4 regions of the Corynebacterium timonense genome follow, and region 2 is predicted to be linked to each of the others. Evidence: predicted binding sites of a transcription regulator. Region 2 holds the regulator's gene; each other region holds the start of a gene.

Region 1 (4,054 bases), 930 kb from region 2:
GCGCGCTATACCGATCTTGAGCCATTCAACCCGGTGACGGTGACGGTGAAGGGGTGCTTCCGCTTCGTAGTAGTAATCACCGGTGACGCGACCAATGTTGATTGTGCTGTCCGGTTTGTAGGGAGCAACGATGAGTTCCCCGGGTTTCATGACATGGGCAAACCTGTAGATGACGCCCGCGCGGGTGTTGATCCGCCCCGTGGAATCCTCAGGATTCAGACGAGACAGTTCCGCTTTAATTCCGTCACGGCCACCCGGCAGGCGTCGTAGGTCACCCAGTTCATCCCAACCGATGCTGACAAAGCCCTGTTCGACCAGCTCTTCTTTGAGCGCGTCGTTGTGCAGGCCCCAGATACGTTTTTCCACCATTGCAACTTTCCTTACTTCTTTTACACCGCCCCCAACACGGCCTGGCTGATCAGCATGTCGATGCGGCGCACATCGAGGTCGCGGCCGACCTTGATCTTGATCTTTCCGGCGCGCGTCCACAGCTCGATCTCCGCGTTGAAGTCGAGCGTGCCGGCGTTTTCGGTGGACCACATGTTGATCGCCGAGTACGGCAGCGAGTAGACCTCCACCTTCTTGCCGCGAATGCCCTGCGCGTCGCGGACGATGAGGCGGTGGCTGGTGAAGATGGCGCTGTCGCGGAAGGTTTTGAAGGCCACGATGGCCTGCTCGCCGGGCACGAGCATGGTGGAGACATCGTCGGGGATCGCGATTTCCTGCACGAACGTCCACTCGGTAATGGCTGCGGTTTCCATGTGTTCTCCTTTTCAGATGGGTACTCGAATTAGTCCTGTTCGCGGTAGGAGCGCTCCGCACGCCTCTGGCGCTCGGCTGTCCAATCGCTGCCGACGATCGCTGACATCATACGGCGATCGGAGGTGATGACGTCGTAAAGCTCGCGCGCGATGAGATAGAGCGTGCCGTCTTCGGCGCCCTTCCCGATCAAGCCCTCCGACATGCGCTCGCGGTTGCCGAAGACGACGAACCACGTGGCCAGCTGTTCGAGGTCGAAGCTCTCCGCTTCCCGTTCGCTGATGAAGCGGAAGTCGTCGCGGTGGCGCTGCCAGTCGATGCCGAGAAATTCGGTCAGGTAGATCCCGCACCAGATTCCGTTCCACAACCACCTGGGGTAGGTGGGGAAACCGAGGGCGATTACGCCGTTCCCCTGCTTCTCCGCCTCGCGCCAGGCAGGTCTGTACCCGCCAGCCAGGTTGCCGCGAAGCTTCTCGACACCCTCGAGCAGCTCACGCGGTTCCAACACATCCGGGGACCGGTCGAACGTTTCCTGTCCGCCGCGTTCAGACATGTTGTCTCTCCTTGGGTGGGTGCCGGGTCAGGCGGTCAGGCCGTGGTGGCTCCCCGGCTCTGTTGTTCGCTGCGATCACCGTAGAACACGGTCCGGACATGGACCGCGCACCGTTCGAACAACTTTCGAAATCCCAGTTCACCGGCGCCAATTGACGCCTGCGAGAATTCTTTCGAAGAAAACCTTGACCCACCGAACATGCGTGCTATTATGGGTTCGTAACCAAGGGGGTGAAATGGACAAGCTCAGCAGGATCAACGACCAGCTCGAATCGCTTTTCGACGACCTATCCAGCCTGTTCGCCGACCCCGATACGCTCGCCTTCGCCGACGTGCACTGCCAGATGGAGCGCCTCGAACGCATCGCCAACACCAAGGCTGCCATCGACGCCGCCTTCGCCTATATTTGCGAGCGCGACGATGCTGGCCGCAGCGTCGGCTCGCGATACCCCACCGCCTACCTGACCGAGAAACTCGGCATCTCCCGGTCCGAGGCCTACAGCCGGCTCTCGCGCGGCCGGAAGCTTTACGCCCCTCCCGAGCCCGCGCCCGATACCCCTGACTCAACCGACGAGCCCAACCACGACGAAAAAGAGAAGAAGGACCGCCGACGCGCACAAGACCGCGCCGGGGAAGTTTCCGCCGAAAAACAGCGCATCATCGACCGGGAGCTCGAGGCCCTGCTCCCCGGTGCCAGCCCGAACCGGGCGCAGCTGCTCGCCGACGCTCTCGACGCTGCGGCGGGGAGGAGCCCCGAGGATCTGCGACGCTGGGTGCGCCGCCGCGTCGACCAGGCGAACGCCCGGGCACCCAAACCCGACCGCCCCAAAGACCCCCGCGGGCCCTACCGCAACCGGTCCGCGCACATCGGCGCACAACGCACCGACGGTTCGTGCGACATCACCATCACGGCGCCAGCCGGGGAGGCCGCGCTGATCAAAGCTCTCCTCGACGCGGGCCTGCGCCCGGGAAGCAACCTGCCGGAGGACCAGGCGGACAAGGACTCTCGCACGCCGGCGCAGCGCCGCTTCGACCAGCTTGCAGCCATCTTCAACCACTACGAGTCCACCCGCTCCAGTGCAGGGAACACCGGATCCGCCCAGGGCGCGGCCTCCGTGGTCGTCTCCATCACCCTCGACGATCTCGCGGAAGCCGACTACGCCACGCGTTTCTCCACGAACACGGGCATCGACATCAACTGCTACGACCTGCTGCGTCTCGGACTGTCCGGCTCGGACTTCATCGTCCAGTTCGACAGAGCCATCGGCATGCCGCTTTCCATCGGCAAGACCCGCCTGGCGAACCTGCCCCAGCGCCTCGTCCTCCTCGCCGCCCAGGGCGTCTGCGCCTGGGAGGGCTGCACCACCCCCTTCAGCGAGCTGGAGATCCACCACCTCATCCCCTACGCGGGCGGAGGGCCGACCGACATCGAGAACCTGGTCGGCCTGTGCAGGCAGCACCACCGGTGCAACAATGACAACCGCGACTTCTCCGGCGGCCTCAGACACACGCAACGGGACCCGAGAAGCGAGCGCGTCGGAGTTGCTCACCCGGACGGGACGATCCACTTCAACAACACCGACGACGCCACCCACGCCCCCGGCCTGCGGCTGCGCCACCGCGCGCCGCGCTACCCGCAACCGGCCGGAGGGGACCCACCCCTGTTCACCGACCCGTCGTAAACCTTCGACGCGCAGCCCCGCGCTGCGCGGACTCCCCGTGCCGTGAAACGCCCACGTCGCCGGAAGCGATACTCCACTCATTCGGAACTGTTTCGTTCTTGGCCTGTACGGGAGTGGGCCGAGATCTCACGCCCACGCGCATCGTAAAACGCGACCGCGCAGAATACCTCGCTCGTGCCGCTTTCATACCCACAGCCACGAGCGGCCGAGGCCGCCAGTTCCGCCGCCCCCCTCACCCGGACCGGGAAAGGCAAAAGCGCACAGCACGCACGTTCCTCGAGGTGGCGCGGCCGCGTCGGTGCCTTGCCCAGTTGGCTGGAACGCGAAGCTCCTACAGCGCGCGGACGATGTCGGCCCACTCGTCCTGGTAGCGGTGCCGGAACACCGCGGTCGTGCGGCGGCGCGGGGCGCTGGCCTCCAGCCCAAGCGCCTGGTTAATCCGGCCCAGGGCCGCGTCCGGGTCCGCGGCCAAATCGGGGTCGAGGCCCATCGACGACAGCAGGCCGGCGAGGCCGCCCAGCGTGTCGTCGTGTGGCGGCGCCGCGGTGACGTCGAAACGCTCAGGCTCAAACGTCAGCCACACCCTGTCGCCGAGCTGAACGCCGAGCTCCTCGAGGAAGCGGCGGATCGTGGAGCCCGACGCCTGGCGGAGCCGGTTCACGCGAATGGTGTAAGGACCCAGCCGGCTGGGCACCTGCGTTTCCCCGTCGACGCGCGCGTTGTACAAGGCCGCCACGGCCCGCGGAAGAAGAAACCCCGAGCCCCGCAGGTGGTCGCGAGTGACGGTCACGAGGAGCTGCCACACCCCGTCGCGCTTGTAGAGGTGCTTCGCCTCCTGCGGGTCGCCCTCGAGCAGCTCGTCGCGGGTGTGGCTGCGGGTCACTGTGCCGTCGACAAGCGTGAAGTCGACCCCGCCGACGTAGGTGCGCACGGAGCTTTCGCTGATGTTGCGTTGCGGGGCCTCTGCAAGGAGGGTGCTGAGCTCGACGCTGCCGTCCTCGGATTCGTCGATGCGGCGCGCGATCCAGTCGACGATCGTGGAGTACTCCTCCATCCCCCAC
Region 2 (4,054 bases):
AACTACCCGCACGGAGGTGCTCAGGGGCTCGTCGACGACGCTCGTGTTGCCGCCGTGCGTGACTTGATGATGGCCCACGGCGGCCCAGTACGCACCCCGGAAGACTTCGACGCCCTCGTCAAACACGTCACGCCCGGCGTCGCCGGTGCCGTTCGCCGCGCGGTTGTCGCTGTCGCCCCGGCTCTTGTGGAGTGGTCCTCCATGCGCGATGAGCTGCGCTCCTGGGAGGGGCCGGCGATCGACGACATGCGCTCCCAGCTGAACTTTTACCTTCCTCCGCACGCGATCACGGTCCACGGCGTCGAGCGCCTGCAGCACGTGCCGCGCTACGTCGAAGCGATGCGCATTCGACTGGAGGACATGGGCCGCGATCCCGACCGGGACGCCGAGCGCCAGGCGGTGATCGATTCGGTGAAGAAAACGCTGAAAGCGAAAATGTCGCGCCTGCCCGCTGGGCGGGAGAAGACCGCGGCGTACAAGGACGTCGTCTGGAGGATCGAGGAGCTCCGGGTCAGCCTCTTCGCGCAACGATTGGGGACGGCGGAGCCTGTGAGCCAAAGGCGCGTGGAGAAGATGATCGAGAAGCTAGCGTAAGGGCGCGCTTAGAAGTCTTCTCGGTCCTTACGTCGCATGAGGCGAATTTCGGATTCGAAGTCTTCGGCGGATTCGAAGGATTTGTACACGGAGGCGAACCGTAGGTAGGCGACCTCGTCGAGCACGCGCAACGGCTCGAGCACGGCCAATCCGATGTCGTTGGCATTGACCTGGGAGCTGCCGTGGCTACGCACGGTCTCCTCGACCTGCTGCGCGAGCCGTTTCAGCGCGTCGTCCGAGACGTCCCGCCCCTGGCAGGCTCGCCGCACGCCGACGATGAGTTTGTCGCGGTCGAACGGCTCGCTTACGCCGTTGCGCTTCACTACGGTAAGCACGGCTTTTTCCACGGTGGTAAAACGCCCGCCGCATTCGGTGCATTCGCGGCGCCGCCTGATCGCCGCGCCGCTGTCGACGACGCGGGAGTCCATCACGCGGGACTGTTCATTGTGGCAAAACGGGCAATACACGGGGAGTGAGTCTACCTCGCCCTCACGCTTTCGGACGAGCGTGGCAACCTAGCGCCCCGACGTGGCAAACGATGTACTCGGTGCGCTCGCCGGGACAGCGGGCTCCGGCGACGTGTCGAGGATCCCACCAAGCGCCGACCCCACCAGCAGCGCAAGCCCGAACCCGGCGCCCATCAAGGCGCTCGCCCGGGATTCGTGGCGGGATAAGTGAACGGTCCCCTGTACACTATCCGGCCCCTCGTTCGAACAATCTCCCGTTCGAACATCGCCCCCGAGGCTGCGCACGGCGCCGCCGCGCGCGTTGCGAACCGAGACGTCGGGGATGTCCCAGACAGCGGCCGGGACCGGGCACCGTGAGCGCTGCGCGTTGTTCGGCGCGACGGCGGTGTGACGAGGTGCGATGATGGTCATTTCTGTCTCACTTTCTTGCGACGGTGGATCGTGCACTCAGAGTAAAAACCGAGCGGACACGTCGCCCGCACCCTCGCTCGGATGTTCGACTTCCGCTCTCATGTTCGATTTATAGCAGTCGAACACGCACGTGTCCAGACATGAGCCATAAATCTCGAACACCCTTGCCACATCTGCTATTTTGGGACACGACGCAGACGCCGCTACGGCATCAAGCGCCGGGTGGGTTACTACCCCTCCCGCACGGCGCGCGGCGCCCGGACAGGCACTCACGACACGAACTTCACAGACCCCTCAAGGCAAGGAACATGGCACGCAAAAAGTACGACCCCACCACCCTCGACACCAGCGTTCTGTCGGACCGGCAGCGCCGCATCCTCGAGGTCATTCGTGACGCCGTGGTCCTGCGCGGCTACCCGCCCAGCATCCGTGAGATCGGCGACGCCGCGGGGCTGCAGTCGACTTCCTCCGTGGCGTACCAGCTCAAGGAGCTCGAGAAGAAGGGTTTTCTGCGGCGCGACCCGAACAAGCCGCGCGCAGTGGACCTGCGCCATCTGCCTGAGGCCCCGAAAAAAGGGCCGAAGACGAGCCCGCAGACGGAGACCCCTGAGGACGTTTCCCCTGCCCGCTACATCCCGGTCGTCGGCCAGATTGCTGCGGGCTCGCCGATTCTCGCCGAGCAGAACGTGGACAGCTACCTCCCCCTCCCCGATGAGCTGCTCGGCGACGGCGAGCTGTTCATGCTCCGCGTCGTCGGCGAATCCATGCGCGACGCTGGCATCCTCGATGGGGACTGGGTGGTTGTCCGCTCGCAGCCGGTCGCCGAGGAAGGCGAGTTCGTCGCCGCGCTTCTCGACGGCGAGGCGACCGTCAAGGAGTTCCACCGCGATTCCACCGGCGTGTGGCTTCTGCCCCACAACGACGCGTTCTCCCCCATCAACGGAGATGAGGCGCAGATTATGGGGCGCGTTGTCTCGGTTTTCCGCACGCTGTAGCCCGCCCCCTTACACTGGGCGGGGTACGCAACGCCGACATATTTTCAGCAGAAAGGTGCCGCACCATGGCTTCTACAACCGTCAAAGTTGGCTCGACCGTCGGGCTCCACGCCCGCCCCGCATCCGTGATCGCCGAGGCGGCAGGCGAGTATGACGAAGACATCACGCTTACCCTCGCGGGCGACGACGAGGACGACGGCGCCGACGCCGCCTCCTCCCTCATGATCATGGCCATGGGCGCGGAGTTCGGCGACGAGGTTACCGTGACCTCCGACAACGCCGAAGCCGTGACGAAGATCGCCGAGCTCATCGCCTCCAATCTCGACGAGTAGCACAACCCCCACTCGGGGGTAGGAATCGGGCATGACGCCCCCACCTCCGGTGGTGTTCTCCGAGTTCTGAAACAATGTGACCGGCGCTCCACTCGGTGACGCCCCAATTTTTTCGCGCGGAGGCCACGCATGTACGCAGAAGAACGTAAACGCCAGATCGCGTCGCTGACCGCCATCGAAGGCCGGGTCAGCGTGAGCGCGCTCGCGGAGCGTTTCGACGTCACCGCGGAAACCATCCGCCGCGACCTTGCCGCGCTGAGCAAGGAGGGCAGTGTCCACCGCGTCCACGGGGGCGCGGTGGCTAGCCAGTCGTTCCTCACCGCCGAGATGCCCCTGGACGCGCGTTACCGCTCTTCGTCGGGGGCGAAGACGGCGATCGCGCGCGCCGCCCTCGACTACCTCCCGGATGAATCCACGGACGGGATCTTTCTCGACTCTGGTTCAACGATCAGCAGCCTGGCCGCCCTGCTCGTCGACGACCCTCGCGCAGCGTCCTGGCCTATCGTCACCCGGTCCCTCCCCGTCGCGCTCGAGCTTTCCGGCGAGGGCATGACCAACGTCCAGCTGTTGGGTGGGACGGTCCGAGCATTGTCTCAGGCGGTAGTGGGTGACACCCCTCTGCGCACTCTGGCGCTCATGACCGCCGACGTCGCGTTCATCGGCACGAACGCCCTTACTGTTGATCACGGCCTGTCGTCCGCGGACCCGCAGGAGGCCGCCGTCAAAGCCGCGATGATCACCAACGCACGTAAGGTCGTGGTGCTCTGCGATTCGACAAAGCTGGGCACCGACTATCTCGTTAGCTTCGCCGGGCTGGCAGACATCGACGTTCTCATCATCGACGACGCGGCCCCCGCCTCCTTGCTTGCTGAGTTCGAGAACCACGGCATCGAGCTCGTCGTCGTCAGCGGCGAGTAGCTCCCGGCTTCTCGAACCCGTCGTAGCGCCCCTCCCCGAGCGTCCGGAATGCCCAGCGCATGAGGGGGTAGATGACGATGATGCCCACCGATCCGAGGGCGATGCCCTCGAGCTGCACCGGCCCGACGGTGAGCGAGAGGTTGCCAATCCCCACGATCAACGCGACCGCAGCTGCCGTGAGGTTCGCCGGGTGGGTAAAATCCACCCGGTTGTCCTGCCAGATGCGCACGCCGAGCATGCCGATCAGCCCATAAAGCACGAGGCAGGCGCCACCGAGCACGCCCGCGGGGATGGTGAAGATGACCGCGCCGAACTTCGGGATGAACGCCAAGACGAT
Region 3 (4,054 bases), 590 kb from region 2:
GTCGAAGGGCACAGCGTTGCGGTTGACGGTAATGCCCGCGCGGTGCAGCAGGTCCTCCGCCTGCTGACCGTCCATATCGGAGTTGCGCAGGTCAACCAAGACAAGGTGGACGTCCGTTCCGCCGGAGACCACGTCGATGCCGGCCTGCTTCGCGTCATCCTGCGTCAGGCGCTCGGCAAGGATGCTCGCGCCGTCCAGGGTGCGCTGCTGGCGGTCCTTGAACTCCGGGGTGCCGGCAATCTTGAATGCTGTTGCCTTGGCGGCGATCACGTGCATGAGCGGGCCGCCCTGCTGGCCCGGGAAAACCGTGGAGTTGAGCTTCTTGTGCAGCTCAAGGTCGTTGGTCAGGATGAAGCCGGAGCGCGGACCGCCGATGGTCTTGTGGACGGTGGAGGACACGACGTGCGCGTGCGGCACCGGGTTGGGGTGCAGGCCGGCAGCCACGAGGCCCGCGAAGTGCGCCATGTCGACCCACAGGTAGGCGCCGACCTCGTCGGCGATGGAGCGGAACTCGGCGAAGTCCTGCTGGCGCGGGTAAGCGGACCAACCAGCGATGATGACCTTTGGCTTGACCTCGCGAGCCTGCTCGCGCAGCTTGGCCATGTCGATGGTGTGCGTGTCCTTTTCCACCTGGTAGGCGGCGACTTTGTACAGGCGGCCGGAGAAGTTGATTTTCATGCCGTGGGTGAGGTGACCGCCGTGAGCCAGGTCGAGGCCGAGGATGGTGTCGCCCGGCTCAGCCAGCGCCATGAGGACGGCGGCGTTCGCCTGCGCGCCCGAGTGCGGCTGCACGTTGGCGTACTGCGCCCCGAATACCTCCTTGGCGCGGTCACGTGCCAGGTCCTCGACGACGTCAGCGAATTCGCAGCCGCCGTAGTACCGACGCCCCGGGTAGCCCTCGGCGTACTTGTTGGTGAACACCGATCCCTGCGCCTGCAGCACGGAGCGCGGGACAAAGTTTTCGGATGCGATCATCTCCAGCGTCTCGCGCTGACGCCCGAGCTCGTTGCGGATGGCCTCGTGGACTTCGGGGTCGAATGAGGCAAGATCTTGGTAGCGGAGGTCGTCAGACACGTGCTCGAGTCCTTTCGGTGGATTTCTTATTTGCAGACACGCCCCCAAAAATGGGCGTACCAAGCAGTATATTCATCGAAGGAACTGCCGGCACCCACTTTTCCGCGCTTATTCTAAGAATGACACAATGGTGTTCATGTCCCGTGCTGTTGAGTCCGGCCCCTACGTTGATTTCCCGCGAGAAGCGTGGCGCAAGAGGCGCGCTGCGTGGCCCCAGGTCCTCACCGAGGACGAGGTGGTCCAACTCAGCGGCATCGGCGAGAACCTCGACCTGAACGAGGTTTCCGAGATCTACCTCCCCGTCTCACGCCTGATCCACCTGCAAGTTCTGGCGCGACAGAAGCTTACCGCGGCCACGGAGACCTTCATCGGCGCGCCCATCCACGTGCCCTACGTCATCGGCCTCGCAGGCTCAGTCGCTGTGGGCAAATCCACCACCGCGCGCGTCCTCCAAGTGCTGCTCCAGCGCTGGGAGTCCCACCCCCGGGTCGATCTCGTGACCACCGACGGGTTCCTCTACCCTGGCACCGTCCTGCGCGAGCGCAAGCTCATGGGCCGCAAAGGCTTCCCGGAATCCTACGACCGGCGCCGGCTCATGCGGTTTGTCACCGAGGTCAAGTCGGGCAACCGCGAGGTGCTTGCGCCCGTCTACTCGCACAACGCCTACGACATCGTCCCCGGCGAGTACCAGGTCGTGCGCCAGCCGGACATCCTCATCCTCGAGGGGTTGAACGTTCTGCAGACGGGCCCGACGCTCATGGTCTCCGACCTGTTTGACTTCTCCCTCTACGTCGACGCCGCCACCGAACACATCGAGCAGTGGTACATCGACCGCTTCCTCAAGCTGCGCACCACCGCCTTCCGCCAGCCCGGCGCCCACTTCGCCCGCTTCGCCGATCTCGACGACGAGCAGGCCACGCGGGAGGCGCGCGAGATTTGGCAGTCCATCAACCTGCCGAACCTCGTCGAAAACATCCTTCCCACGCGGGTGCGCGCCTCCCTCGTGCTCCGCAAGGGCCCCGACCACTCCGTCGAGCGCGTGCGCATGCGCAAGCTGTAGCCCCGAGCACTAGATGTACTTCCTCGGCAGGTTGTGAACGTGTGAGCACTGACAGGGAGTCGGTCCGTATGCATTGCATAGTTTCGGGCCCGTCCGCTTGGGGCCGGGGTGTATGCATTGCATAGCCGGTGCACTTGACGGTTGGGGTGCCCCGTATGCATTGCATAGTCGCGGCGCTAGGTGGTCGGGGGGGTTGATCGGTCTGCATTGCATAGTTTCGGGCCCGTCCGCTTCGGGGCCGACATGTATGCATTGCATAGTTTTGGCGCTCGGGGGGTTGATCGGTCTGCATTGCATAGTCGGTGCGCTTGGCGCTCGGGGGGTTGATCGGTCTGCATTGCATAGTCGGGGCGCTTGGCGCTCGGGGGTTGATCGGTCTGCATTGCATAGTCGGGGCGCTTGGCGCTCGGGGGGTTGATCGGTCTGCAGTGCATAGTCGGTGCGCTTGGTGGTCGGGCGCTGATCGGTCTGCATTGCATAGCCGGGCGCTCGACGGTCGGGCGTTGATCGGTACGCATTGCATAGTCCGCCCCGCTCAAACACGCGCGCTATACAAACGTCGAAAAGCTGCCTTTATCCAGCTCAACCCACATGTCCGACGCGTCGTTATACTGTCAATCAAACACACGATCGACACGCTTGGGGGAGCAATGGACACACCACCAACCACCGTCAGCAGGGACAGCGCACCCTTGCATATCGCGCACACCATCGAAAAAGGGTTCGGCGTATTCTCGCGCCGCAAGGCGCAGATACTCTACGCCATAGCACTTTTCGACGTCCTCGGGCTCGCCCCCCAGTTCGGCGCACAAACGACCGCATTATGGCTTGTTAGGAGCATCGCGGTGCCGAACTCCACCGCCCACGAGTACGTCAGGGTTGCCCGCGCAATGCTGCGCTTCGAGGTGATGGCACAAGCATTCTTGGAGGGGCGAACAAACTACTCCAAGGTCAGATTGATACTGCCGCTGCTCACAAAGGACAACGAGGCTGAGCTGGTGGAGCTGGCCTGCACCATGACGTTTCACGAGTTGGAGATCGCGCTGCTGCAATTCCGCCAGCCAGCAAAGAAAGCGACGAGGACGTCCTACGTGCGTCTAAAAGCCGCGCCGGATGGGCGTATAAAGCTGTGGGCGGACTTCAACGCGGCGGAAGGCGCGCGTGTGATGGCGGCGATGAAGGTCGGGGAACTCGCCTGGCACGACGTGGACTGGACATCCTTAGCAGGCAACGACGGGACAGTGGATCCGGAGCGTATCGACGCTGAAATGGACCGCCAGGATAAGAAAACACGCGGCTGCTCCGGTTTCGGCCTGCCCATCGGGGAAGTGCTGGTCAGCGCGTTCATGGGCATGGTGAACATGACGTTGTCGCGGCCGCGTAACCCGTTGCGCGCACCCGGGGCGCATGTCAATGTCGTTATGACCACCGACGGCAAGGCCTACCTGCCCTACAACCCTGGTGCGCCTTCAGAGGCGGTGAAAAACTTCCTCGCCAACGCCTCCTACCGGCTCAACAGGGTCGACGACACAGGGCTGGTGCTCAACAGTGGGCGCGCGTTTCGGCTTGCCTCCGACGCCCAGGTCAACGCGCTGATGCTCATGTGGCGTCACCAGTGCGCGATGCCCGGGTGCAGTCACACGCGCTTTATAGAAATGCACCACGTCCACGACTGGGCTGATGGCGGGCCGACGGACCTGGACAACTTGCTGCCGTTGTGTTCGGCGTGCCACAGCCTCGTCAGCGACAACCGCATCACCATTTTGCGCGACGGTGGGGACTTTCATTTCCTGGGCCCGGGCGGGGTGCGCTACGTCAGCACAGACCGCGGGCTGCCGGTGCGCAACGACGACGCCCGGACGCTGGAGGAGTACAACGAGCTCAGCTGGGTCTAAAAGCGCCTCGCCAGCACGAGCTTCG
Region 4 (4,054 bases), 800 kb from region 2:
CGTCGCCGCGGCGCAGGCTCTCGCCGCCATCTTGCTCATCGCCAACATGGTCCAGCTCGCGGCGTTCAACCGCCGCGAGCAGATCAGCATCATGCGCATGGTCGGCGCGTCGCGCTGGTTCACGCAGGCGCCCTTCGTCCTCGAGGCTGTCCTGTCGGTCCTCATCGGCGGTGTGCTCGGCACGGTCCTGGCGTGGGCGGGCAAGCGCTTCGTGGTCGACCCGATGCTCGCCGACCTCTACGCGGCGCAGCTAATCGCCCCGACCCCCGACTCTGCGGTGTGGATCACCATGCCGCTGGTGACGCTGGCGGCGTTGGTCATCGGTGGGGCAGCCGCGCAGGTGGCGCTGCGCAGTTACGTGCGCAAGTAAGCAGGTAGACTGGCACGAATTATGGCCAAGAAGAAGAAAAAGAAGACGCCTGGCGCGGTCATCGCCTCCAACCGAAAGGCGCGCCACGATTACACGATCCTGGACACCTACGAGGCGGGCATCGCCCTCGTGGGCACCGAGATCAAGTCGCTGCGAGAGGGGCGTGCCAGCCTCGTCGAAGCCTTCGCCACAGTGGACAGAGGCGAGGTGTGGCTGCGCAACCTCCACATCCCGGAGTACTCGCGCGGCTCGTGGACGAACCACAGCCCTCGGCGCACGCGCAAGCTGTTGTTGCACCGCCGAGAGATCGACTCGCTCGAGGGCAAGATCAAGGACGGCAACCGCACGCTTGTGCCCTTGTCCCTGTACCTCAAGGAGGGAAAGGTCAAGGTGGAGTTGGGGCTCGCCCAGGGTAAGCAGGACTACGATAAGCGCCAGGCCATCAAACGCCGCACCGAGGACCGGGAGATCGCCCGTGACCTCGGCCGCAAGTTCAAGGGGATTAAAGCATGAAGAAGGCTCTCATCACCGGGGCGTCGCGAGGCATCGGCCGCGCGATCGCCGAGGAACTCTCCTCCGACCACCACATCCTGGCGGGGGCGAGCAGCGACGCGAGCGGCATCGTGGCGCAGCTGCCCTCCGCGGAGCCCTTCGAGGTGGACCTGCGCGACCCGGTCGCCATCCGCCACGCGGCCGCCGAGATTGACGCCCTCGACGTGTTCGTCCATGCCGCGGGCGTTTTCCCGAAGGGGAGCTTCGCCGAGCTGAGCGACGCCCAATGGCGCGACACTTTCGAGGTCAACGTCTTCGCCGGCATCGAGCTCACCCGGGCGTTGCTGCCCGCGCTGCGCCGCTCGAACGGCCTGTTGATCACGATTAACTCGGGCGCCGGCTTCACGGGCATCGAAAACGCCACAGCGTACTGCGCCTCCAAGTTCGCGCTGCGCGGATTCACCGATGCCCTGCGGGAAGAGGAGCGGGGGCGCATCCGTGTGACCTCCGTGCACCCGGGCCGCACCGATACGGACATGCTCGCCGCCGACGAGAACGGCCCGAAGATGCCCGCCACCGCCGTGGCCAGGGCCGTCCGGCTGGCCGTCGATGCGGACGCGACCGTCGAGTTCTTGCGCATTGCGCCCTAACCGGCTAGAGTAATTTCTCCTACGGTCACTGCATATCCCGCCGTAGGCAATGGGGATGATTTTGGTTTCGACTCCGTTGATCAAACCAGGGGAAGCGTGCCGGTGCAGGCTGGAGACCACCGTAAGCGTCGCAGCAAACAATAAACGCAGAGAAGAACTCTCAGCGTGACTACGCCCTCGCTGCCTAAGTAGCGACCGCGTGTCTGTCAGGCCGGGCTTGTCCCCGTCCCGGTACCTGGCATCGACTCAGGGGACTTGCCTTCCGGCCTTGTTGGTGGGGCGCGGAAGGGACTTTTTCCACCAACTGGGCCCGTCATCCGGACATGTTTGCCTGATCCGGAGGGCCGAGTAGAGGCGTAGCGCAAACTGCGCACGGAGAAGCCCTGGTGCGGTGACGGAGGACCCGGGTTCAATTCCCGGCATCTCCACCGCGGTAACCCCCGGCCATATCACGGCCGGGGGTTTGTGCATGCGAGTCGGCGCCACAGAGCGTCGCAGTGGGGGAGGGGTCCGCATTGCGGACTTTTTGCGCAGGTGCATTGCCTGCTTGCCACCTCCCCTCGGGTCCGCATTGCGGACTTTTTGCCCCCCGAGACCGTCTCAAACGTGTGTTTTATAACTCGGCTTTCGCCCTGCATAACAGCAGGCCACGCCCCATGTCCGGTGGCCTTGCTACAGTCGTATTCACACACACGATCGACACTGACGGGGGCCTTGCTCATGACCACACCACCCACCACTATCAGCTGCGAAAGTGCACCTGCCGACATCGCCGCAGCCATCGAACACGCCTTCGGCATGGTGACCCGCCGCAAAGCGCACACACTCTGGGCCATCGCGCTTTTCGACGCCAACAACCTCGCGTCTCACTTCGGCGCCCGCACCACTGCTACATGGCTGATCCGCACTCTCGATATCCCCACCTCCACCGCCCACGAGTACGTCAAGATCGCCCGCGCCATGCACGGTTTCCCAGTCATGGCCGCCGCGTTCCGCAACGGCGAGATCACCTACTCCAAGGCCCGACTGCTCACCGTTCACTGGTTCGCCCCGGGTTTAATAGAGGGTAGGAATTTGGAAAAGGAGCCCTACACATGCCCTCGAAGTACACGCCTGAGTTGAAGCAGCGCGCCATCGAACTGGTGCTGCACGCGCAAGCTGACCCTGACACGTCTCGTGGTGCGATATCCCGCATCGCTGTCGAGCTCGGAATGAGCAAGGAAACTCTGCGCGGCTGGGTCCGCGCTCATAAACAATCCGGCGCGGCAACCCCGGCTGAATCGGTGGATTGTGCAGCGGAGAACCGCAGACTGCGAGCTGAACTGATTGAAGCGAAGCGCGCCAACGAGATTTTGAAAAGAGCATCAGCTTTTTTCGCGGCGGAGTGCGAGCGCCCACACACGTAGTCGTCCGGTTCATCGACGACAACCGGGAGGAGTTCGGGGTCGAGCCGATTATTCGCGCCTTGGCGGCAACCGACGCGAAAATCGCCCTGAGCACCTACTACGCCTACAAATCCCGGCCTGAATCATCTCGATCTATCCGCGACCGACAACTACGCAAAGCGTTGCGTGCCATCTACGACGACAACTACTCCTGCTATGGAGCGCGCAAACTATGGGCTGAGATCAATCGCCAAGGTGACTTCGGTCACGTCGCCCGGTGCACCGTTGAGCGCCTCATGGCACTCGAAGGCATCCGTGGTATCCGGCGCCGGAAGAAAAAGCCCTCGACCCGCAGCGCTGCCCCCGATAACTGCCCAGTCGACTTGGTCGAGCGCGACTTTTGTGTCGATGCGCCGAACCGGCTGTGGGTCGCGGATATCACATACATCCCCACGCGTGTCGGGTGGGTGTATGCCTCGTTCGTTCTCGACGCGTATACCCGGGAGATTGTTGGCTGGCAGATCACCAACCACATGCGCACATCGCTGGCTAAAGACGCACTTGACATGGCCTTGTCAGCGCGCCTGCGCGCCGGTGAAGATGTCTCCGGTCTGATCCATCACTCAGACAGGGGCGTGCAGTACAGGTCGGTCGTCTACGGAGAGACCTTGGCCCAGTCGCAGGTTATCGCATCGGTTGGCTCGCGGGGAGACTCCTACGACAACGCGATGGCAGAAGCGCTGAACTCAGTGTTCAAAGCTGAACTCATCGACCGTAGGACCTGGCCGGCACTGCGAGATGTTCTCGTCGCGACGTCGACATGGGTCGGCTGGTACAACAACCGCCGTGTGCACTCGGCGCTGGGGTACCGCCCACCGAGCCAGGTCCATCAGGAATACACCGCCGCGAACACCCAAGCGGCCTAATCGACAACAATAGGACCCTCTACAAAACTCGGGGCTTGACACACCTCGACGACAGCAACGAACACGAACTCGTTGATCTCGCCCGCACCCTGACCTATAGCGACCTCCAACTCGCCCTCCTCGCACACCGCAACGGCGCCCCTCAGCCAGCGGCGCGTTCCTACGTACGCGTCGCCCCACGCCCCAACGGGCGCCTCAGCCTGTGGGCCAACTTCAGCCCGGCAGAAGCTG

Evidence for each region. Region 2 encodes LexA, which represses DNA repair genes until DNA is damaged. Its sites were predicted from a motif close to CGAACANNTGTTCG; they were not measured.
Region 1: BLT81_RS07900 (HNH endonuclease signature motif containing protein) is a predicted target of LexA. The motif match lies at 1,506-1,519, and genes of this name have one in related genera.
Region 3: BLT81_RS06320 (HNH endonuclease signature motif containing protein) is a predicted target of LexA. The motif match lies at 2,754-2,767, and genes of this name have one in related genera.
Region 4: BLT81_RS07290 (DUF222 domain-containing protein) is a predicted target of LexA. The motif match lies at 2,114-2,127, and genes of this name have one in related genera.

The regions. Positions count from the first base shown of each region.
Region 1 is NZ_LT629765.1:1,672,657-1,676,710, forward strand. Features, by position in the region: gene BLT81_RS07885 (restriction endonuclease) at 1-369, opposite strand, end outside; gene BLT81_RS07890 (PH domain-containing protein) at 390-761, opposite strand; gene BLT81_RS07895 (hypothetical protein) at 791-1,312, opposite strand; gene BLT81_RS07900 (HNH endonuclease signature motif containing protein) at 1,548-2,993, shown strand; gene BLT81_RS07905 (3'-5' exonuclease) at 3,325-4,054, opposite strand, start outside.
Region 2 is NZ_LT629765.1:745,589-749,642, reverse strand. Features, by position in the region: gene hrpA (ATP-dependent RNA helicase HrpA) at 1-594, shown strand, start outside; gene nrdR (transcriptional regulator NrdR) at 603-1,061, opposite strand; gene BLT81_RS12910 (hypothetical protein) at 1,123-1,272, shown strand; gene lexA (transcriptional repressor LexA) at 1,781-2,467, shown strand; gene BLT81_RS03610 (HPr family phosphocarrier protein) at 2,533-2,799, shown strand; gene BLT81_RS03605 (DeoR/GlpR family DNA-binding transcription regulator) at 2,929-3,717, shown strand; gene BLT81_RS03600 (uracil-xanthine permease family protein) at 3,704-4,054, opposite strand, start outside.
Region 3 is NZ_LT629765.1:1,337,811-1,341,864, forward strand. Features, by position in the region: gene glyA (serine hydroxymethyltransferase) at 1-1,074, opposite strand, end outside; gene coaA (type I pantothenate kinase) at 1,211-2,134, shown strand; gene BLT81_RS06320 (HNH endonuclease signature motif containing protein) at 2,785-4,029, shown strand; gene BLT81_RS06325 (DUF3054 domain-containing protein) at 4,026-4,054, opposite strand, start outside.
Region 4 is NZ_LT629765.1:1,545,978-1,550,031, reverse strand. Features, by position in the region: gene ftsX (permease-like cell division protein FtsX) at 1-370, shown strand, start outside; gene smpB (SsrA-binding protein SmpB) at 392-883, shown strand; gene BLT81_RS07300 (SDR family oxidoreductase) at 880-1,512, shown strand; RNA gene ssrA (transfer-messenger RNA) at 1,564-1,943, shown strand; gene BLT81_RS07290 (DUF222 domain-containing protein) at 2,233-2,634, shown strand; gene BLT81_RS07285 (transposase) at 2,607-2,918, shown strand; AL1L pseudoknot at 2,879-3,007, shown strand; gene BLT81_RS07280 (IS3 family transposase) at 2,897-3,823, shown strand; gene BLT81_RS07275 (HNH endonuclease signature motif containing protein) at 3,859-4,054, shown strand, end outside.